DNA from 2 places in the Geobacillus sp. Y412MC52 genome. Region 1 is predicted to be linked to the other one. Evidence: predicted binding sites of a transcription regulator. Region 1 holds the regulator's gene; the other holds the start of a gene.
What was found. The regulator LexA, encoded in region 1, represses DNA repair genes until DNA is damaged. The targets are predictions, from matches to a motif close to CGAACATATGTTCG.

Region 1 (11,595 bases):
GCCGATAAAAAACGACAACATGAAAAACGGAACGGCAAATCCGAGCGTATAAGCAAGCATATACACCATTCCTGAGCCCGGGTTGGTGGCGGCTAGAGCGACAACCGCCACCAAAATCGGCCCCATGCACGGCGTCCAACCGGCGGCAAACGCCATGCCGATCAGCACGGAGCCGACATATCCCGATGGCCGTTCACGAAACGAAATGCGCCGGTCTTTCAGCAAAAACGCCGGCTTCCACAGCCCGGCGACGACGAGGCCGAGAGCGACGATCACGACCGCGCCGATTTGCCGGATCGCATCTTGATAATCAACAAACAGCCTTCCAAGCAGCGAGGTGCCAAAGCCAAGCGAGATAAAAATGAGCGAGAAGCCGAGCAAAAAGCAAAGCGTATGCCATAAGCTGCGGCGGTTCAGCATCGCGTTTTCCTCTTTCAACTCGCTGACCGACACGCCGGTGATATACGATAAAAACGCCGGATAAAGCGGCAAGCAGCACGGGGAAATAAACGACAAAAACCCGGCGCCGAACGCTAAAAATAGATTGAGATCATTCATTGGTGAACCAGCCCCTGCTTTTTTACTTTTTATTTTAGCAGAATTCCTTCTTCCCGTAACGTGTTTCTCATTGTTCCTGGTCAATTTTTCTATTTTCCATTTTTGCGTTCACTGATAAAATAGTATAAAGCACCATACACAATACTTCAAGCAAAGGACGGTCGATTCGTGCCAAAATGCAAATTGTTGACCTTGATTGAACAAAAGCGGATGGAGCTTGTCGACACGGTGGCCAAAACGGGGTTAAACTCCGCGGCGGCCATGAAAATCAGCAAAGAACTTGACACGTTGCTCAATGCCTATCAACGCGAACAAACCAAGCGGCGAAAGCAAAGCGCCTCCCGCTAGGCGGGATGTGGCGCTTTCTTCTTTTTGTTCCAAGCAGGGGCGGCAAAACGCCGCCATTTACGCATGGACGTCGACAAGGCCGTTTTGCAGCAAGTACATTTGGTAGTAAAGCCCTTTTTGCGCCAGCAGTTGCTGATGCGTACCGCGCTCGATGATTTCGCCGCGGTGGAGGACGAAAATTTGATCGGCGTCTTGAATCGTTGATAGACGGTGGGCGATGACGATCGTCGTCCGCCCTTTCCGCATGCGCATGAGCGCATCTTGAATCGCTTCCTCTGTTTCAGTGTCAATATGGGCGGTCGCCTCATCGAGCACCAAAATTTTCGGATCAGCAGCGATCGTGCGAGCAAAGGAAAGAAGCTGGCGCTGACCGCTTGATAACGTCGCCCCGCGCTCGGCGAGCACATGGTCGTAACGATCGGGCAATTGCTCAATAAACGCATCGGCCTGCACGAGCCGAGCGGCCTCCTTAATGGCTTCGTCGTCCAGTTCCTGATTATACATGCGAATGTTCTCTTTGACCGTCCCGTAAAACAAAAACGGATCTTGCAAGACAAGGCCGAGGCGGCGGCGCAGCTCGGCGCGCGAGTAATCGCGGATCGACCGGCCGTCAAGCAAAATATCGCCGCGGTCAAACTCATAAAAGCGCATGAGCAAGTTGATGATCGAACTTTTGCCGCTGCCGGTATGGCCGACAAACGCGACCGTCTGACCTGGACGGATGACAAACGACAGCCGTTTCAGCACATCCCGTTTGCCGTCGTAGGAAAAGCTGACATCCCGAAATTCGATTTCCCCGCGCTCGATCACATGCGGCGACCAATTTGGATTGGCCGGCGCCTCTTCTTGATGATCAAGAAGGGCAAACACGCGAGAGGCGGAAACGATCGCCTGCTGGTAAAGAGACAGGCGCATCATCATTTGCGTCACCGGTTCGAAAAAGCGCTCCAAATAGTTGACAAACGCATACAGCACGCCGATCTCAACTGGGCCATCAAGCGCCGTGATGCCAAAAAAGCTGAGCACGACCATGATCGACAGCATATACACCACATCGATCGCCGGTCGAAGCAGCAGCCCATCGAGGTGGATGTTTTTCATTCCCGCCTTGTAATGCGCTTCATTGACGGCGGCAAACTCTTGATATAAACGGCGCTGCTGGCGGAACGCTTGAATGACGGCCATTCCTTGCAGCGATTCGTTCAATTTGGCGTTCAGTTCGCTCAGCCGTTCGCGCATCTCTTGATAAAACACCGAGCTGTAGCGTCGGTATGTGTGCATGATGAACGCGATCGCCGGGAGGATGAACAGGCAAAACAACGCAAGCTTAGCATCAAGCGAAAACATGGCGACAAACACGCCGATGACAAACAATCCGTTTTGCACAAAGGCCGCTAGGACGCTGATGAACATGTCCTTGATCGCTTCTGTATCGTTCGTCACCCGCGAAACGATGCTTCCGCCCGGCGTCCGGTCAAAATAGCTCATCCCGAGCCGGTGCACTTTCGCAAACACATCCATCCGCAGCGCTTGAATGACGTGCAAAGCGAGCCGCTGAAACTCGACAAGCTGGAAGTAGGAAATGATCGTTTTCAAGACGAGCACGCCGAGATAGGCGGCGGCCAGCGCCGCCACCGGTCCAAAAGCAAGGCGGCCCGGCGCCAAATAGTCGTCAATGAACACTTTCACCAAATACGGGCCGGAAAGCTCCCCGGCCGTTGCCAACAGAAGAAGCGTAAACGCAAGCGCAGTTTCTTTTTTGTATCTTCCCATATAAGCGAGCAGCCGCCATAAAACGCGCCGCTGCTCTTTTGTTGTCAACCATCGGTCGTTCATCCACTTCCCCCTATTTCACAAACAACTTGTATTTTCAAGCTTTTCGCTCCGCTCGTTTTTGGCGAGAGCTCGAACGTTCAGATCTGTTGTTACTCCGCAAGCGCCTCAAGCTGCTGGCGTCGGTGCATGTCACGATACCAGCCGTCTTCTGCCATCAGCTGCTCGTGCGTTCCGGCCTGCACAATTCGCCCCCCGTCAAGGACGAGAATCCAATCGGCATGCTCAACCGCGCTTAAACGATGAGCGGCGATGATCGTCGTTTTTCCGCGCCGCTCCTGTTTGAGCGCCGCTAAAATCCGCACCTCGGTCTTCGCATCCACGGCCGACAACGCGTCATCAAAAATGAGCACTTCCGGGTCAATGAGAAGCGCCCGGGCGATTGACAGCCGCTGTTTTTGCCCACCGGATAGGGAAACGCCGCGCTCGCCGATGACCGTCTCATACCCGTCAGGAAACTGCAAAATGTCATCATGAATGTCGGCCAGCCGCGCCGCCCGGACGACCTCGTCCTCTCCGGCTTCCGGCTTGGCAAAGGCGATGTTGTCGCGGACAGAGGCAGAAAACAAGAAATGGTCTTGCGGCACGTAGCCGATCGCCGAACGGAGCGCGGAAAGCGTATAATCACGAATGTCGCGGCCGCCGAAGCGAATCTCGCCGTCATAGCCGTCAAACTCGCGCAGCAGCAAACGAAGCAACGTCGTTTTTCCCGCCCCGGTTTTGCCGACGACGCCAAGCGTCGCTCCACGCTTGAGCTGAAAACGAATGCCCCGAAGCGCCGGCTTTGTCTCTCCCGGATAGGCAAATTGATCAACGCGGTATTCAATATCCCCTTTCGGCGGGACATCTACGGCATCGGGGCGCTCGATGATTTCATCTTGTTCAGCCAACAGCGCCCGCACCCGGTCGTACGAAGCGCGCCCTCGCTCAACAATGTTAAACAGCCAGCCGAACGCCAACATCGGCCAAATGAGCAGGCCAAGGTAGGTCGTAAACGACACAAGCTCGCCGATCGTCAATTCGCCCGCCAAAACCATTTGGCTGCCAAACGCCACAGCGAGAAAAAACGACAGCCCAACAAGCAGCCCGATCGTCGGATCAAACAAGGCGTCAATTTTGGCGACGGCAACGTTTTTCGCCACGACGTCTTCCGATTGACGGCGAAACGCCTCGACATCGTGTTCCTCATAGCCGAACGCCTTGATGACGCGGATGCCGCTGACGCTTTCCTGCACCTTGTCGTTCAGCGACGAAAACGCCGCTTGCGCCGTTAAAAACCGACGATGGAGCATCGTCCCATAGCGGCTCGTCGCCGCCGCCATCACGGGCATCGGCAATAGGCTGATGAGCGTCAGCTTCCAGCTGATCGAAAACGCCATCGTTGCCAACACAAACCCGCCAAGCGTCACCGAGTCAACAAGCGTCAAAATGCCGCTTCCGGCCGTCTGCTGAATCGCTTGCAAATCGTTGGTCGCATGGGCCATTAAATCGCCGATCCGCTTCCGCTGGTAAAACGACGGCGACATGTTCGTAAAATGCTGATACAGCTCGTTGCGCAGCTGGCGGGCAAGCTTGACCGCCGAACCGAAAATGAAAATGCGCCAAGCGTAGCGGAGCCCGTAAAGCGCCGCCGCAACGGCGGCGAGGACGGCGATCCAGCGGATGAGCACTTCTTTTGTCATCGTGCCGTTTTTCATATGATCGACCAACAAGCCGATCACTTTCGGCGGGACTGTCTCCAAAAACGCCACGATGACAAGCACGAAAATGCCGGTGATATACGCCTTCTTTTCTTGACGGAAAAACCAAAACAAATCGCGAAACACGCGCATAAGGCCCGCCCTCCTTTCATTTGGCTGACGAACAATCGCCATATTATTGTAACAAAACTAGAAAAATTTTGAAAGAACATTTTGGCAAAATAAAAAGACACTCTCGATCGAGTGTCCGTTTCGCTTATTTCAGTTGATTGTTCATCATTTTCATCATCTGATTGATTTTCTTCTGGGATGGCGTCATTCCCATTTGCATCATCATCATGCGAATCATTTGTTCATTGATCGGCGGGTTTTTCTTCAAATAATTGATCATCGTTTTGCGGGCGACGAAAAATCCGATCGCCACCCCGGCGATGAGCGCCAGCACGCCAACGAGAATCGTACCCCACATAACAGCGATTTTCCTCCTTCTTGTTGTCTCCCTAACAGTGTACTAAACGATGCGTCATTAGACAATATTTCGCGACAAAAATCTTTTCATTACGCAAATTTTCTTCCTTGCCGAGGCGCAGACAGCCAGTAGTAATCGACAAAATCGGCGTCGACCGCCAAAAACGTCGGCGAAATCCGAGCGAGCGCCCGCCCGATGTCCGAGGCAAGCGGCGCGCTGTCAGCGACAAGAAGCAAGCGGCGCTTTTGCACGACAAGCAACGCTTCCTCGCCGGCGTCGTTTTGCAAAACAAACATATTGCGCTCCAAATTTTTGCCGACGCGGCCGGCAAAATATTGCTTTAAGCCAAGTTCCAGGCGCGAAAATGACAGCCGTTCGGTGATAAATTCGACTTGCTTGCGGCAAATCGCCTTCAGCGGCGCTTTCGCGTATTGATGCTCACGAAGCAGTTCGACAATTTTTTCTGCCCGATGGCGGTAATGCGACGCCACATCGTCATTCAACAAATAAATCCAATAGCGGACCATGCCCCATCCCCCATTTCTGTTCAATCTATTTTCTATTATAGAAAAGGAAAGGGGAAAAATATGTCTATTAACGGCAAGTTTTTTCACTAACATTGTCGATTTTTGTTTGCGATGGCCATGCGGCCGCAAACAGGCCAACAAACAAGCCTTTGCCCTCGATTCAACCCCGAAAATACTTGACCAAGGCGCAGCCATCTTTCACAAAAACAAGCTGCCCCTGCAACAACGCAAGGGCAGCTTTTCCGGTTACTTGCCGAGCAGCGCTTTTGTGCGGCGGACGACGTTGTCAACCGTAAAGCCATACTCGGCCATGATTTTCTCTCCCGGAGCGGAAGCACCGAATCGGTCGATGGCCAAAATGTCGCCCTCGGCGCCGACGTAGCGCTCCCAACCGAGCGACGCGCCCATTTCAATGGCGAGCCGCTTCGTCACGGCCGGCGGAAGCACTTCATCGCGGTACGATTTTGGCTGCGCTTCGAAGCGGTCCCACGATGGCATGCTGATGACGGAGACATGGATGCCCTCAGCGGCGAGCGCTTCTTGCGCTTTGACGGCCAGACCGACTTCCGAGCCAGTCGCCAACAACAGCGCCTCCGGAGCGCCGTTTTTCGCCGGTGAAACGACGTACGCACCTTTTTTCACGCCTTCATACGCCAACTCAGCTGTTGCCGCCAACGTCGGCACATCTTGACGCGTCAAGACGAGCGCAGTCGGCTTGTCCGTCGATTCGAGCGCCAGCCGCCATGCTGCCGCCGTTTCGTTTGCGTCAGCCGGACGGATGACCGACAAGTTCGGCATCGCCCGAAGCGAAGCGAGATGTTCGATCGGCTCGTGCGTCGGCCCGTCTTCGCCGACGGCGATGCTGTCGTGCGTCAAGACGTAGATGACCGGCAAGCCCATCAGCGCCGCCAAGCGGATCGCCGGACGCAAATAGTCAGAGAACACGAAGAACGTGCCGCCGAACACTTTCAACCCGCCGTGAAGCGCCATGCCGTTCAGCGCCGCCCCCATGGCAAACTCGCGCACGCCAAACCAAACGTTGCGCCCTTCGTAGCTGTCCGGCAAGAAGTTGCCGCCGCCTTTGATGAGCGTTTTATTCGAGCTTGCCAAGTCCGCCGAACCGCCAAACAATTGCGGCACCGCTTTGGCGATGGCGTTGATCACTTCCCCGGACGATGAGCGGGTTGCCAAGCTTTTGCCTGCTTCGTATACCGGCAAAGAAGCTTCCCATCCATCTGGAAGTTTGCCTTCGATCGCTCGCTTCAATTGGGCGGCCAGTTCCGGATGGGCCTGTTCATAGGCGGCGAGCTGCTCATTCCATTCCGCCTCTTTTTTCGCTCCCGGCTCTTGCACCGTCGCACGGAAGTGGGCGTACACTTCTTCTGGCACGTAAAAATCTTCCGCAAATGTCCAACGATACGCCTCTTTCGTCAACTTCGCCTCTTGGGCGCCGAGCGGAGCGCCGTGGACGCCGGACGTGCCCGCTTTATTTGGCGCGCCGTAGCCAATCGTCGTTTTTACTTCAATGAGCGTCGGCCGGCTGAGGTCCGCCCGCGCCTCCTCGAGCGCTTTGGCGATTTCTTCAATATTGTTGCCGTCCTCAACGCGCAAATATTGCCAGCCGTACGCTTGGAAACGTTGGGCGACGTTTTCCGAGAACGACAGGTTGAGCTCCCCGTCCAGCGAAATGTCGTTCGAGTCATACAGGACGATCAGACGGCCGAGCTTCAAGTGGCCGGCGAGTGACGCAGCTTCGCTCGCCACTCCTTCCATCAAATCGCCATCGCCGCAAATGGCGTACGTATAATGATTGATAATCTCAAACCCGTCGCGGTTGTATGTAGCGGCCAAATGCCGTTCCGCCATCGCCATGCCGACCGCCATCGCAATCCCTTGGCCGAGTGGGCCGGTCGTCGCTTCCACGCCCGGCGTATGGCCGTATTCCGGATGGCCCGGCGTTTTGCTTCCCCATTGACGGAATTGTTTCAAATCATCCATCGATACGTCGTAGCCGCTTAAATGAAGCAAGCTGTACAATAACATCGACCCGTGCCCGGCTGACAAGACAAACCGGTCGCGGTTGAACCAGTTTGGATTCGCCGGGTTATGATCCATAAATTTCGTCCAAAGCGTGTACGCCATCGGCGCCGCGCCCATCGGCATGCCCGGGTGCCCGGATTTCGCTTTTTCGATCGCGTCAATCGACAGCGTTCGAATCGTAGTAATCGCCAACTCCTCGATTGAATGCGCCATCGTCTTCCTCCCTTTCATCAACATGGTGTCATTTACTATCATATAGAAAATCGATCGGCTTGTACAACGTTATTTTCCGGGCCACCCCTCTTTCGACCGTTTAATGGAAGCGCCGCCGCTGGCTTTCCTTTAATTTTTTCGGCGTCACGTCGTTGCCGTTCGGGTCAATGACGGTCACTGTATGGAGCATATCGGTCATCGCCTTGCGGAACGCTTGAATGTACTCACGGCGCAGCTTCGCTTGCTCGAAGGCCTCTTCGGCCGACAAGCCGGCCGTTTTCGCTTTTTTCGCCAGTTCATTGATGCGGGCTAATTTATGTTTGGCAAGCATTGATCATCTTCTCCTATCTGCCATATTCTCACTCTGTTTTATCTTATCTGATCAACCGGGAAGATGGCAACGATGGCATCTTGGCTTCCTTTGCCCACTCGCCGCTTTAGGGTCAGGCGCAGTACACGATCAACGCCGCCTTTGTTGCTCGTCCATATATTCCTGGTAACGCCGATGGACGGTCGCCTTGGACGCCTCGTAGCCGAAGCTTCGCATCGTCGCGGCGATATCGGCAAACGTCAGTCCGCGCTCGCGCAAGCGGACGATCTCCTCAACCGGCAGATCGATTCGATCGCGCCCGGCGTTTTCGCCCCGGCGCCTTAGGTTCCGCTCCGGTCGGTAGCCGCTGGCGATGGCTCGCTGCATGCCACGCTTAATTTTGGCGTTATGTATTTTTCTTTGGTACTCCTCGACAATAGCGATGATGGATAACACCATCTCATCGGCCTCCGACAGCGGCATCTCCCCGCGGTGGCTGGCGCTGTATATTTTCACCCCTTGCTTTTTCAAGCAATGCAGCAACGCCATGCGCGCATGGCCGCGCCCAAGCCGCGTTTCGTCTTGAATGAGCAGCACATCGACCTCGCCTTCCTCGCAAAGCGAAAGCAGCTCCAACACGCCGTCGCGGTCGGCTTCATAACCGCTCGCCTGCTCGGCGATCACTTTAACGACTTCAAATCCACACTCGGCCGCCAGCTGCTCGAGCTCATCTCGTTGCCTCGCGAGCGACGTTTCCTGTTCAGCTTTGTCCGTGCTGACTCGGCAGTAAATGACCGCCCTCATGGCCAATCCCTTCTTTCCATCACTGATTGACGGCCACCGAGCCGCCCTGCTTTGATTTTAACACAGGAATGACAATTTGTTCACCGGCGGCAAGACGCGGGCTCGGCAAATGGTTGACATCGACGACCCAGCGGATGAACTCATCAGGCGGCATATGGTGTTCCTGTTCGTACTGTTTTGCCAGCCCCCAAAGCGTATCTCCGGGAGCGACCGTGATCGTCACGTATTCTTTTTTATCGACCGGGCTGCTGGCGTAAACGAACCCTGCCAACACGAGCGCAAACAAAAATGAAAACAGAAAGTAATGCAGCAACGTTTTCCCCATTCTCCCCACCCTTTCTAGAATGTTTGTTCGCTTTCCTTCATTATAGTCAAGAACATTTGTTTGTGTCAATAAAAAACTCGAACTTATGTTTGTTTTTTCGTCTTCCGCATGGTATAATGAAGGCAAATGATGTGGCGAGAGGTGTGAAACAATGACGAAACTGTCAAAACGACAACAGCAAATTTTAGAGTTTATTAAACAGGAAGTAAAAACAAAAGGCTATCCTCCGTCGGTGCGGGAAATTGGGGAAGCGGTTGGACTGGCGTCAAGTTCGACGGTCCACGGGCATCTCGCGCGCCTAGAAAGCAAAGGGTACATCCGCCGCGACCCGACAAAGCCGCGCGCCATTGAAATTTTGGACAACGATATGGCCAAGGAGAGAGAAAAAGAGGAGATCATCTCGGTGCCGATCATCGGCAAGGTGACGGCCGGCCAACCGATTACAGCGGTGGAAAACATCGAAGGCTACTTTCCGCTGCCGAAGCGGCTCGCCGCCGGCGAGGAGCAGCTGTTTATGCTTGAAGTGATGGGCGACAGCATGATCGAAGCCGGCATTCTCGACGGCGACTACGTCATCGTCCGCCAGCAGTCATCGGCCAACAACGGCGACATCGTCGTAGCCATGACGGAAGACAACGAGGCGACGGTGAAGCGGTTTTTCAAGGAAAAAGACCACATCCGCCTGCAGCCGGAAAACGCCCATCTTGAGCCGATCATCGTCCGCGACTGCACGATTCTCGGCAAAGTGATCGGCGTCTATCGCCTGTTCGACTGACTCGTGCCGGCCTGCGCCCATAAAAAAGCTGCCCTGAAAAAAACGGGGCAGCTTTTTTATGAATCAGTAGAGTTCCATATATTGGTCCAATTCCCATTGATGAACCGTTGTCCGATACATATCCCACTCAATTTCTTTCGCTTCGACGAAATGCTCGAATAAATGTTTGCCGAGCGCGTGAATCATCACTTCATCGGACTTCAAGTTTTCCAACGCTTCATGCAGCGTTGCCGGCAAATCGACAATGCCTTCTTCGAGCCGTTCTTCTTTCGTCATGACGTAAATGTTTCGATCCACTGGCGCCGGAGGAGTGAGCTTGTTGCGAATGCCGTCAAGCCCAGCGGCTAAAAGCACCGCCATGGCCAAGTATGGGTTGGCCGACGGGTCAACGCTGCGCACCTCAATGCGCGTGCTCATGCCGCGCGAAGCTGGAATGCGGATGAGCGGGCTGCGGTTGCGCGCCGACCAAGCGACGTAGCACGGCGCTTCATAGCCTGGAACAAGCCGCTTGTACGAGTTGACGGTCGGGTTCGTCACCGCCGTAAAGTTCGGCGCATGCTTCAGCACACCGGCGATAAACTGCCGCGCCGTATCGCTCAACTGCAAGTCGCCGTTCGGATCGAAAAAGGCGTTTTCACCGTTGCGGAACAGCGACAGGTTGCAATGCATTCCTGAACCGTTAATCCCAAAAATCGGCTTCGGCATAAAGGTCGCATGCAATCCATGTTTGCGGGCGATCGTTTTGACGACGAGCTTAAACGTTTGAATGTCGTCGCACGCTTTAATCGCATGGGCGTATTTAAAATCGATCTCATGCTGGCCCGGGGCGACTTCATGATGGGACGCTTCGATTTCAAACCCCATTTCCTCAAGCTCGAGCACAATGTCGCGCCGGCAGTTTTCCCCAAGATCGGTCGGCGCCAAATCGAAATAGCCGCCGCGATCGTTCAGCTCCATCGTCGGGTGTCCTTTTTCGTCAAGCTTGAAAAGGAAGAATTCAGGCTCAGCTCCTAAGTTAAAGGCGTTGAAGCCAAGCGCCTCCATCTCTTTCAGCATCCGCTTCAAGTTATAGCGCGGACAGCCTTCAAACGGCGTGCCGTCCGGGTTGTAAATGTCGCAGATAAAGCGGGCGACTTTTCCTTTTTCTGAAGTCCACGGGAAAATGACGAACGTATCCAAGTCCGGATACAAATACATATCCGACTCTTCGATGCGGACAAATCCTTCGATCGACGACCCGTCAAACATAATTTTGTTGTTAAGCGCTTTCTCCAGCTGGCTGATCGGAATTTCGACGTTTTTGATCGTGCCCAAAATATCGGTGAATTGCAGGCGGATGTACTTGACATTTTCCTCTTTGACGATGTGTAGAATGTCGTCACGCGTATATTTTGCCATGTCCAAACTCCTCCCCGGCTCGGAAATCATTTTCCGTCATTAATGAAAGAAGCGAGCGAGATCTCCTTGGCGAAGCGATGCGCGCTGGAACCGCCCGGCCTGCAGCAATTCATTCCGCAAAATTTCGCGCAGTTCTTCGTCCGACAGCTTCGGTTTTCCTACTTTTTCGGCTTTCTCCGCCTGCTGGTGGCGTCCTTCCTCCCGCGCGGCAAAAATTTGCTTAATGCCCGCCAAGTTGACGCCTTGGTCGATCAAATCTTTAATTTCCAGCAAGCGGTCAATGTCATTGAGCGAA
Region 2 (11,595 bases), 1.7 Mb from region 1:
CTTTCGGCAAATCCTTCACCGGCACGTCCATCGGGATGCCGTAATGGCGGCACACGGCTTCGAGCAGCTGCGGGTAATATTGCGAGCTTTGCGGCTCCCACGGAGCGATGGCGTGTTCTTTTAACGTCAGCTCATCGTTCGGGATGACCAAATCGAGATCCACTTCGAGCTTCGCCCCGAGCCCGTCGCAGTCCGGGCAGGCGCCGAATGGACTGTTGAACGAAAACAGACGCGGTTCAAGCTCCCCGATCGAAAAGCCGCAGTACGGACAAGCGTGCTTTTCGCTGAACAGCAGCTCTCCCTCGCCGATCACGTCAACGACAACTTTGCCGTCGGCGAGCTTCAGCGCCGTCTCAAGCGAATCGGCAAGCCTGGCGGCGATGCCGTCTTTGATGATGATGCGGTCGACGACGACATCAATCGAATGTTTTTTGTTTTTTTCAAGCTCAATGTCCCCCGTCAACTCGCGCATCTCGCGGTCAATACGGACGCGCACATACCCTTGTTTGCGAATATCCTCCAATGTCTTGGCGTGCGTCCCTTTTTTTCCCGAGACGATCGGCGCCAAAATTTGCATTTTCGTCCGCTCCGGGTAAGAGAGCAGCCGGTCGACCATTTGCTCGATCGTCTGCGATTGGATTTCAATGCCGTGCGTCGGGCAAATGGGGCGGCCGATGCGGGCGAATAGAAGCCGCAAGTAGTCGTAAATTTCCGTCACCGTGCCGACGGTTGAGCGCGGGTTGCGGCTCGTCGTTTTTTGATCGATCGAAATGGCCGGCGACAATCCTTCAATCGCATCGACGTCCGGTTTTTCCATCTGCCCTAAAAACTGGCGGGCATACGCCGACAGCGATTCGACGTAGCGCCGCTGGCCTTCCGCGTAAATCGTATCAAACGCCAGCGACGACTTCCCCGACCCGGACAGCCCGGTCAAGACGACGAGCTTGCCGCGCGGGATTTCGACGTCAATGTTTTTCAAGTTGTGGGCGCGCGCCCCTTTGACGATAATTTTATCCATTCCGTTCACCCGGCCATCACCCTTCCGCTTTCAATTCGAAAATGATATCGCGCAGCTGGGCGGCCCGCTCGAAGTCGAGCGCTTTGGCCGCCTCTTTCATTTCCGCTTCGAGCTTTCGAATCAGCTCTTCCCGCTCTTGTTTCGTCATCGCTGCCGCCGGCTTTGCCTCGTACATCTCCGTCTCTTCCGCCGCATACGTCGCGCGGATGACGTCGCGAATCTCCTTTTTCACCGTGCGCGGCACGATGCCGTGCTTTCGGTTGTACTCTTCTTGAATCGCGCGGCGCCGCTTCGTCTCTTGAATGGCGATTTCCATCGATTTCGTGATCGTATCGGCGTACATGATCACATGGCCGTTCGCGTTGCGCGCCGCCCGGCCGATCGTCTGGATGAGCGAGCGCTCCGAGCGCAAAAACCCTTCTTTGTCGGCGTCCAAAATGGCGACAAGCGACACTTCTGGGATGTCGAGCCCTTCGCGAAGCAAGTTGATGCCGACCAGTACATCGTATTTGCCGAGCCGCAAATCGCGGATGATTTCAATGCGCTCGAGCGTCTTAATTTCCGAATGCAAATACGCCACCTTGATCCCCGCTTCTTTCAAATAATCGGTCAAATCTTCCGCCATCTTTTTCGTCAGCGTCGTCACCAACGTCCGTTCGTTCCGCTCGACGCGCTCGTGAATTTCGCCGATCAAATCGTCGATTTGCCCTTTCGTCGGACGGACGTCAATCGTTGGGTCGAGAAGCCCGGTCGGGCGGATGATTTGTTCGACAACGCCCGGGCTGTGCTCGAGCTCGTACGGCCCTGGCGTCGCCGAGATGTAAATAATTTGATTGATTTTTTGCTCGAACTCTTCAAACGTGAGCGGCCGGTTGTCAAGCGCCGACGGCAGACGGAAGCCGTGGTCGACAAGCACTTGCTTGCGCGCCCGGTCACCGTTGTACATGCCGCGCAGCTGCGGCAAGGTGACGTGCGACTCATCAACGATGATCAAAAAATCGTCCGGAAAATAGTCAAGCAATGTATACGGCGTTGAGCCCGGCGGCCGCAGCGCCAAATGGCGCGAGTAGTTTTCGATGCCTGAACAAAAGCCCATCTCGCGCATCATTTCAAGGTCATAGCGCGTCCGCTGCTCAAGCCGCTGCGCCTCTAAGAGCTTTCCTTGCGCGCGCAGTTCGGCAAGCCGCTCCTCAAGCTCTTGTTCGATGTTTTGAATGGCGAGCCGCATTTTCTCCTCGCGCGTCACGAAGTGCGACGCCGGGAAAATGGCGACATGCTCGCGCTCGCCGAGCACCTCGCCGGTTAAGGCGTCCACCTCGCGGATGCGCTCGATTTCATCGCCGAAAAATTCGACGCGAATGCAATGTTCATCGCGCGACGCGGGGAAAATTTCGACAACATCGCCGCGGACGCGGAACGTGCCGCGGCGAAAATCGATGTCATTGCGGTCGTATTGGATGTCAACGAGCCGCCGAAGCAACGCATTGCGCTCGATTTCCATCCCAACGCGCAGCGAGACGACGAGCTCCCGATATTCTTCCGGCGACCCTAAACCGTAAATGCACGACACGCTCGCAACGATAATCACGTCCCGACGCTCAAACAAGGCTGATGTCGCCGAGTGCCGCAATTTGTCGATTTCATCGTTGATTTTCGCGTCTTTTTCAATGTACGTATCCGTCTGCGGCACATACGCTTCCGGCTGATAGTAATCGTAATAGCTGACAAAATATTCGACGGCGTTGTGCGGGAAAAACTCTTTCAGCTCGCTGTACAATTGGCCAGCGAGCGTTTTGTTGTGGGCGATGACAAGCGTCGGTTTGTTGACTTGGGCGATCACGTTCGAGATCGTAAACGTTTTGCCCGTCCCCGTCGCCCCAAGCAGCGTTTGATGCTTCACCCCAAGCCGCAAACCGTCAACGAGCTTGGCGATCGCCTGCGGCTGATCGCCTTGCGGTTCGTATGGCGACACTAATTGAAAACGGCCCTCCACCGTTTCGCCTCCTCCTTCGTACCATCTTTCCCCATTGTATCACATCGTGATGATCCATGCATCAAAAATGCGAACTCATATTCGTACCAACCCACTCAGTGTTTTCCATTGCTTCGCACCGAAAAACGCGAAAAAGCGGACCCATTCATGCCCAAGGTCCGCGTCTTCGCTCCGTTCCGTTTCGACAATCCGAGGTTCAGCCGACGATGCCTTTTTCCAAAAACAGACGGTTGAACCGACAACGCCGCTTCATTTTTGCTTCAGATGGTCGAGCATGCGGCCGGCCCAAAGAAAGCCGGCGATCGTCGATGCAATGTCAGCGACGATTTCATGCAGCTCGTCCGTATAGCCTTTCAAGTAGGAAGCGACAAGCAGCGCTGTCGTCAACAGCACAGCGATGTACCGATTGTACGTCACCCGCGCAAACAACAGCACCAATAGGCACGGAATGATGAGTGCCGCCAAAAACCACATGATCCATTCTCCTTTACGAAACAGCTTCAGACGCTGATGCGTTCCGATCACGGACGAACAGCAGCCCGAGTTCATGATGCTCATCCTCATAGAGCGCCCCTTGGACGAAACGGACTTCGCCGTTATGTCCTACGACATCCAACTTGCAGAACGCGCGGTTGCGTTGGAGCGCCTCGTAAAACTCGGTTTCGGTCCGCACCGGGGCGCCGTTTGTTTTGATGATGACTTCCCCGATCGAAAGCCCCATTTTTTCCGCTTTCGAGCCGGGAAGCACGCCGACAATCACCAAGCCGTGCGGATGGCGGGCAAAGCGGGGCGGGCGGGCGCGGTCGGCGCGATGCCCGGAAAACGCGATCCATTCGCGGCCGATGATGGCCATAGCCCCCGCCGCCACCGTGAGCGGTGGATACCATATACCGGAAGCAGCCAATAGGGCGACAACGAACGCCAGCCGAACAACAAGCCGCCCCTCCGCGCGCGCCGCTTCCGCCGGCAGCATGTGCTGGCGGCGCTGGGAAAAGCCGAGAAGAAACGGCACGAGCCAAAATGAATAGCCGTCTCCCGTCGAAACGAGCGGCCACCAGGAAGCCGGAGGCAGCGCGCCGCCTGATACGGGCAGCACAACCGGCACAAACCAAAGACGCTGCGTCCATTGCAGGCCGACCGTCATCCCTCGCTTGCTTTTCGCAAGCTGCGGCGAGGCCGCCTCGTTTCGCGTGCGAATGATGAGCCATCCTTCCGAAAGCAAAAGCAACGCAAGCCACACCGCCAAAGCCGGCGCCGCCGCCATGCCATCGGGAAGCCATCGGGACAACGCGCTGCTTCGCTCCGCCAAACCGAACACGAGAAGCGCGCCGCCAACCGTATAAGCAGGCGACAACAACCGCGCTTCCATCGCCAAGCTAAAGAGCACCGTCAGCACCGTCACCGTCCAAACCGCTTCCTGCGGCACCGCGATCCCGATGCCGACGGCCGCCGCCGACAACATCGCTCCAGCCATCCATCCCTTCGTCCAAAGCCCGCGCCACTCTTGCCATAGGCTGTAGACGCGCACATGAAAATCGCGGCGCTCCCGCTTCACCCGCCGCCAACCGACGGCCAAAGCGAGCGCGGCGCCATAATAAAGAAGCGGCTGCCGCCAAACCGACGCGACGCCCTCAAGCCATTCCAGCCACCATGTTGCCATCCGCTTCACCCCTTGCGTCGTTCATCATTCTTTATCTTCTATTCTACCAAATGGCATGGCCAATTCCCATGCCCACAGCCATCTTTTTTCACCAATGGCGAATCTTCGCTGTTTTCCACTTTCTTTGCCGAATCAACACTAGTTTTGTCGGCTGGGAAGGATTTTCAAAGATGCAGAGGAAAAAGTATAAACAAGACGAAACAAGGAGGAGTGAAACGATGGAATTGAAAACGTCCGACGTCGCTGCTCGCCTTGGTGTATCGCCGAAAACGATCCAGCGCTGGGTGCGCAAATACGACATTCCGTTGCGGAGAAACGAGGCCGGCCACTACTTGTTTGATGAAAAAACGGTCGCCTTGCTCGAACGGGTCAAATTTGAACAAGGCGCCGCCATGGAAGCGCCGCCGACCCCGAAACGCCCTCCGACGCCGCTGCGGAACAACATTCCTATTGACGCCTTACATGAATCGATCGAACCCGAAATCGCCCGCGTCTCCTCGCGCTTGGACCAGCTTGAACGGCAACTGGAGCAAAAAGCAGATGACGTCGTCTCCATTCAACTGTTGCATCACCGCCAAGAAATGGAAGAAATCGTCGCCCGCCTCACTGCGTTGGAGCAGCTTGTCGCCCGCCTTGAACAGCAGCTGAATACCCGTCCCCCGGCTCCCCATGAACCGCCGGAAGAGACGAAACAGAAACGGCGCGGCCTTGGGCGGGTGATGGGGTTGTTTGCCTAATGGTTCCATCCTCCCTGCTTGACGCAGGGTGTTTTTTTGGTTGCCTCTTTCCCCTTTTTCTCCCCCTTCACTACTTCTTTACAATTTTTTTATGCTTTTTTAATCGCAGCGGTTTATAATGGATCATGTTGTGCAATCTTCCCGTATGGGAAAGGAGGGCGCGCGAGATGGAACAAAGAGAACGAAAAGCGGTCGCCATCGCGTTCATCGTATTGGCTCTCTACCTTTCTCCGCTGTACATGTTAGGCGAACACGCCCATATTCGCGTGCACGACAATATGGATTCGAACATCGCCTGGTATCGCGTGCTCGTTCGCAGCGGCCAACTATTTGGCCCAATCGATGCCGTCATCCCGCAAGTGATCAACGGGTTGCCGCGCAACGCCTTCGGCACAGAATTCAGCGGCATCGTGTGGCTGCACGCTTTGTTTCCCTCCATGGTGGCGTACGCGCTCAGCCAGACGATCACGAGGATATTTGCCTTTTTGGGTATGTATTGGCTGCTCAGGCGCCACTTTTTGCCTTCACCGGAATCATGGCTCATTCGCGTCGGGGCGGCGCTTGCTTTTGCGCTGACACCGTTTTGGCCGTCCGGCATGTTAAGCACGCTCGGCATGCCGCTGGCGCTTTGGGCGTTTCTGTCGATCCGCAACGGAGAAGCGACATGGAAAGAATGGCTTGCGATCATCTTGCTTCCGTTTTACGCCAGCTTTGTGCTCGGATTTTTCTTTTTCCTCGCCGCGATGGCGGCGGTGTGGCTGTTTGACGGCGTTGTCCGCAAGCAGTGGAACAAGCGGTTTTTCGCCGCGATCGCCCTGATGACAGGCTTGTTTTTGGCCATCGAGTACCGCCTCGTGTACTCGCTTGTCTTCAGCGGCGAACCGACGAGCCGGAACGAGTTCCTCTCCTCGCGGCTCAGCTTCGTCCACTGCCTTCGTTTAACGTTGAAAAACTATGTGCTCGGCCATACGCATGTGATGACCGTCCATGGGCCGATCATCTTGCCGGTGCTTTGGGCGGCGTTTTTTCTCGTTTTGCGCCGCCGTCAGCGCGGGCCATTGGAGCGGCGCTTCCTTTTGCTGTTTTGGTTGAACATCGCCTTATCGGCTTGGTATGCATTTTGGTTTTACAAAGGGTGGCAGCCGCTGAAAGAACGGATTTCACTTTTGAATACGTTCAATTTCGCCCGCTTCCATTTTTTGCGGCCGATGGTCATTTACGTCGATTTTGCCTTGGCCTTGCAAATCTTAGCCAAGGAACGGACCGCATGGCGGCGCCTCGTGCCGATCGCCTTGGCGCTGCAGCTGCTTTTGCTTGGCGGGTTTAACGAGGAAATCCGCTATCGCCTCGCTGGCACGCCGTCATTCGAGCAGTTTTATTCCGAACATTTATTTACCAAAATCAAGCAATACATCGGCAAGCCGGTATCGTCCTACCGCGTCGCCAGCGTTGGGCTTCACCCGGCCATCGCTCAATACAACGGGTTTTATACGCTCGATACGTACAACAATTTTTACCCGTTATCGTATAAGCGGAAGTTTCGCCGCATCATTGCCAAAGAATTGGACAAAAGCCCAGTGCTGAAAGACTATTTCGACCATTGGGGCAACCGCGTCTATTTGTTTTCGGCAGAGCTCGGGAAACATTACATGTTCACGAAACGCTCGCATAAAGTCATTCGTCATTTCGAGATCGACACAAAGGCGTTCAAACAGCTTGGCGGCAAGTACATTTTTTCCTCCGTCCCGATCATGAACGCCCGCGACATCCATCTCCGCTTCTTGCGGGCGTTCACCGATCGACAGTCAGTCTGGAAAATTTATGTATACGAAGTGGAGTGAAAGGGAGGCAAGAAACATGGTGGACAAACCATTGTTAGCCATCGTCGTCCCATGCTACAACGAAGAAGAAGTGTTGCCGGAAACGGCCCGGCGGCTGACCGCTTTGCTTGAGCAGCTGCTCGAAGAAGGAGCGGTCGCCATCGGCAGCCATATCGTTTTTGTCGACGACGGCAGCCGCGACCGGACATGGGCGCTCATTGAAGAAGAAAGCGAGCGCAACCCGTTTGTCTCCGGTGTGAAACTCGCTCGCAACGTCGGCCATCAGCGGGCGCTGCTCGCTGGGCTCGAAACCGTTCGCGCGTACGCCGATTGTGCCGTGTCCATTGACGCCGATTTGCAAGATGATGTGGAGGCGATCCGCGAATTTGTGCAAAAATACCGCGAAGGGTATGACATCGTGTATGGCGTGCGGCGGAGCCGAAAGACAGACACGTGGTTCAAGCGTACGACCGCCCAAGCCTTTTATCGGTTCATGAGGGCCATCGGAATCGAGCTGATTTACAACCACGCCGATTTCCGTCTGATGAGCAAGCGGGCGCTCGATGAACTGAGCCGTTACACGGAAGTCAATCTCTTTTTGCGCGGGTTGGTTCCGCTCGTCGGCTTCCGCTCGACGTGCGTCTTTTACGACCGGCATGAGCGGTGGGCTGGACAGTCGAAATACCCGCTCAAAAAGATGCTCGCCTTCGCCTTTGACGGCATCACGTCCTTGAGCGTCGCACCGATTCGCGCCATTACGCTCATCGGTTTTTTGGCCTTTCTCACGAGCGGTGCGGCCGGGCTGTACGCCCTCATCAGCAAACTTCTCGGGCACGCCGAATCAGGCTGGACGTCGCTCATGATCTCCATTTGGTTCATCGGCGGTCTGGTGCTCATGAGCCTCGGCCTCATCGGGGAATACATCGGCAAAATTTATCAAGAGGTGAAACGGCGGCCGCGGTTTGCGATCGAAAAAACCGTGCAGCTGCCGCTTCCGACAGAAAAGGAGAAGACCCCGGCCCTATAGAGATGATAAAAAGAAAGGGTGTCCCAGAAAGATCGGGACACCCTTTCTTATTACCGTATATAGCATCAATCGTCCTCAGCTCGCTTACGACGGAAACAACACGCCAAGCGCTTTTTTCAGCTGCACATCATGGTTCGGATCGCGGACGGCTTCCATGATTTTCGTTTGCAGCACATCCGCCGTCGTCTCATCGATTCGTCCCGTAACCGGCAGCTGATTCGCTTTTTGGAACGCTTGAACGGCTTGTTCGGTTTCTTTGCTGAAGTAGCCGTCCGTGCGGCCCGGGTTGAAGCCAAGCCCTTTGAGCATTTTTTGCGCATTGGCGATTTGCTCGTCGTTCATGTCATACCGAAGCGGTTTTTCCACATGAAGCGGAGCGACGTGGAAATAATCCGGCTGCGCCACCGCGACATCCGGCTTGATCCCTTTTTTATGGATCCAATGCCCGTCCGGCGTCAGCCATTTGTACAGCGTCAATTTGATGTTGCTGCCGTCGCCCATCGGAATCGCCTGCTGCACCGTCCCTTTGCCGAACGTTGCCTCGCCGACCAGCTTGTAGCCGCCCGCTTCCTTCATCGCTCCCGCCAAAATTTCCGACGCGGATGCGCTTCCTTTGTCGATGAGCACAACGATCGGGTATGGCTTTTTCGCCGTTAAATCGGAATAAAACTTTTGCCGATCGCCATCGCGTTCTTCAATTTGCACATATGGTTTGCCTTTCGGGATGAGCTGTTTCAAAATTTCCTCAACGCTTTGCAAATAGCCGCCCGGATTGCCGCGCACATCGATGATCAAGCCATCAATATGTTCGGCCTCAAGCTTCGCCAATTTCTTTTTAAAATCGGCGGCCGTGTTTTCCGAAAACGACGTAATTTGCAAATAGCCCGCCTTTTTGCCGTTGTATGTTTTGATCGAGTCATACACCGTCTGAATCGGAATTTCGTCGCGGACGACTTTGACTTTCATCACGTTTTTGACGCCGGGGCGCAAAATGTCAAGCTCCACCGTTGTTCCTTTCTTGCCGCGGATTTTCAATACCGCTTCATATAAATCAAGCCCTTCCAGGCTTTCTCCGTTGACGCGCAAAATTTGATCGTTCGGCTTCAGACCCGCTTTTTCCGCCGGCGAGTTTTTGATCGGAGCAACGATCGTCACCTTGCCGTCGATCATGCTCACTTCGGCGCCGATCCCCTCAAACGACGAGTCGAGCGACTCGTTGAACTGCTCCGTCGTTTCCGCATCCATGTAGACGGAATACGGGTCATGGAGCGTGTTGATCATACCTTGAATGGCGCCTTCCGTCAGTTTTTCTTCATCCACTTTCTCCACGTACCGATTCTTAATGAGCTCATAAGCTTGCCGGATTTTTTTCATCTCTTCGCTGTCGTTCGTCGACTTGGACGGCTCATTCGAAACAATCGTCGAAAGCGAGCCTTCCATCGGGCGGTCCGCCAACTGAAGGCCAGCGTACGTCCCTCCCGCCCCAATGAGCATCGATATGGCCATCAATGCGGCCGTCGTCGATTTTTTCACGTTGCTTCCTCCTCACCCTATGCTTGACCTTCCCCACCGCTTGCTGCGGTGCGAGAAGGGGGCTTTCTCCTCGCTCCTCCGTCAGTGAAGCAAATGAACATCCCTTCCGCCCCAACGCTGACGGCTTTTGCAAAACACGAAAAGGAAAAGCACCGCCTCACGCCGTGCCATGCCTTTATCTTCATCATATGTTGGGCTTGTACCGAGTATGCTAGTGCGTTGTCTATCCTTTACTAGTTTACACGCTCCTTGTTGATTTCTCAACTCATACAGAGCGGAAAAAAGAGGCACCCCTCGCCCTTGGCGGCGAACGATGCCTCTTCTTGATTCGTCTTCTTGGCACGATCTAGAATGGAAGCCAAACCAATGAGCCGCACAAAAACGAAACGCTTTCACCCCTCTTTTGGCAAGTCGATGAGCATCAACCGCGATCCTTCGTTCGTTGCGAGGCGAAGAACCGGCGTTTCCGTGATGCGGGCCGCATCGCGCCGCTCGAGATGGTCCTCGCCGTTTAACGTCAGATCCCCCTCAATGACAAAGACAAAGATGTTCCGCCCTTCCGGCTGGGTAAACGTCAGCTTATGCCCGGCTTCCAAATCGGAAAGATAAATCGTCAAATCTTGATGAATGTGAGCAATCCCCGGGGAAGACGGGTGTTTCGTGACAATCGGCAGCAAGGCGTTTTTCATCTTGTCGACCGGAAACTCGGTCCGCTCGTACGACGGCGGCAATCCGTATTGTTCCGGCAAAAACCAAAGTTGCAAAAAGTTCACCTCTTCCGTCGCCGAAGGGTTCACTTCCGAATGGACGATGCCGGTGCCGGCCGACATCCGCTGCACGCCGCCGAACGTTGTCACCGCCTTATGTCCGGTGCTGTCTTCATGTTGCAAATAGCCTTTAAGCACGATCGACACAATTTCCATCTCCCGGTGCGGGTGAGCGCCAAAGCCGGAGAGCGGCGCAACGAAATCGTCGTTTAACACCCTTAGCGGGCCAAACTGGATGTTGTTCGGATCATAATACTCGCCAAATGAGAAGCTATGGTATGTTTTCAGCCAGCCGTAATCGGCATGATATCGGGACGACGCCCGGTCGATGCGGATCATCTTTTCCACTCCTTCATTGCCGGAAATGACCGGCCATCAAGCGCGTGCTGTCCTGAACCAGCAAGCGCCATCCCCATTAAGGCCTACAATATTGATTCCCGTTTTGCGTTGTCTCATCCCCGTTGGGCGCCGACATCTCCTTTATTCAATAAATCTTGAATTCAAGATAATTATATAAAACCTGCCTTCACTTGTCAATCGGCAAACAGGCCAAAAAAATGGGACAAATGGATGATTTACCTGCGGCAAATGGACAACTTATAGTGAAAGTAACGCCGCATCTTCTCCTGCGAGGAGATACGGCGAAAAGGCAAAGCGCTGGAAACAGCGTGGCGCAAAGCTAAAGGGGCTACGGCGAAAGACGCTATGCCAGCCAGCTGCCGAACGTATCTTCAATCCATCATTGATGAAGGGAGAAGAAAAGCATGAAGCGAATGCTAGTTGGGTGCCTCGCTGCTGCCTTGTTGTTTTCATCAGGATGGGCAACAGCCGAAGCCAAGGGGAAACAACAATCCAAGCCAAAATGGGCCGATAAAAACAAAGACGGCATCCCGGATGATTGGGAACTGAAGTACAAACTCGGTCTAGGGAAAAACGTCGCCAACCAGGACAAAGACCGCGACGGCTTAACCAACCGAGTGGAATACAACCTCCGTCTGAATCCGACGAAAACAGATACGGACAAAGATAAAATATTAGAT

Region 2: uvrB (excinuclease ABC subunit UvrB) is a predicted target of LexA. The motif match lies at 3,082-3,095, and genes of this name have one in related genera.

The regions. Positions count from the first base shown of each region.
Region 1 covers NC_014915.1:1,279,198-1,290,792, reverse strand. Annotated here, with positions in the region: gene GYMC52_RS06455 (cytochrome c biogenesis protein CcdA) at 1-558, opposite strand, end outside; gene GYMC52_RS06450 (aspartyl-phosphate phosphatase Spo0E family protein) at 727-906, shown strand; gene GYMC52_RS06445 (ABC transporter ATP-binding protein) at 964-2,742, opposite strand; gene GYMC52_RS06440 (ABC transporter transmembrane domain-containing protein) at 2,832-4,571, opposite strand; gene GYMC52_RS06435 (YneF family protein) at 4,696-4,908, opposite strand; gene sirA (sporulation inhibitor of replication protein SirA) at 4,998-5,435, opposite strand; gene tkt (transketolase) at 5,682-7,688, opposite strand; gene GYMC52_RS06420 (DUF896 domain-containing protein) at 7,789-8,019, opposite strand; gene GYMC52_RS06415 (YneB family resolvase-like protein) at 8,149-8,802, opposite strand; gene yneA (cell division suppressor protein YneA) at 8,822-9,127, opposite strand; gene lexA (transcriptional repressor LexA) at 9,279-9,902, shown strand; gene glnA (type I glutamate--ammonia ligase) at 9,966-11,300, opposite strand; gene GYMC52_RS06395 (MerR family transcriptional regulator) at 11,340-11,595, opposite strand, start outside.
Region 2 covers NC_014915.1:3,229,605-3,241,199, forward strand. Annotated here, with positions in the region: gene uvrA (excinuclease ABC subunit UvrA) at 1-1,018, opposite strand, end outside; gene uvrB (excinuclease ABC subunit UvrB) at 1,035-3,011, opposite strand; gene GYMC52_RS16045 (CsbA family protein) at 3,261-3,485, opposite strand; gene GYMC52_RS16050 (PDZ domain-containing protein) at 3,499-4,671, opposite strand; gene GYMC52_RS16055 (MerR family transcriptional regulator) at 4,890-5,408, shown strand; gene GYMC52_RS16060 (DUF6044 family protein) at 5,576-7,249, shown strand; gene GYMC52_RS16065 (glycosyltransferase family 2 protein) at 7,266-8,255, shown strand; gene GYMC52_RS16070 (S41 family peptidase) at 8,340-9,788, opposite strand; gene GYMC52_RS16075 (pirin family protein) at 10,181-10,894, opposite strand; cyclic di-GMP riboswitch class I at 11,194-11,279, shown strand; gene GYMC52_RS16080 (hypothetical protein) at 11,320-11,595, shown strand, end outside.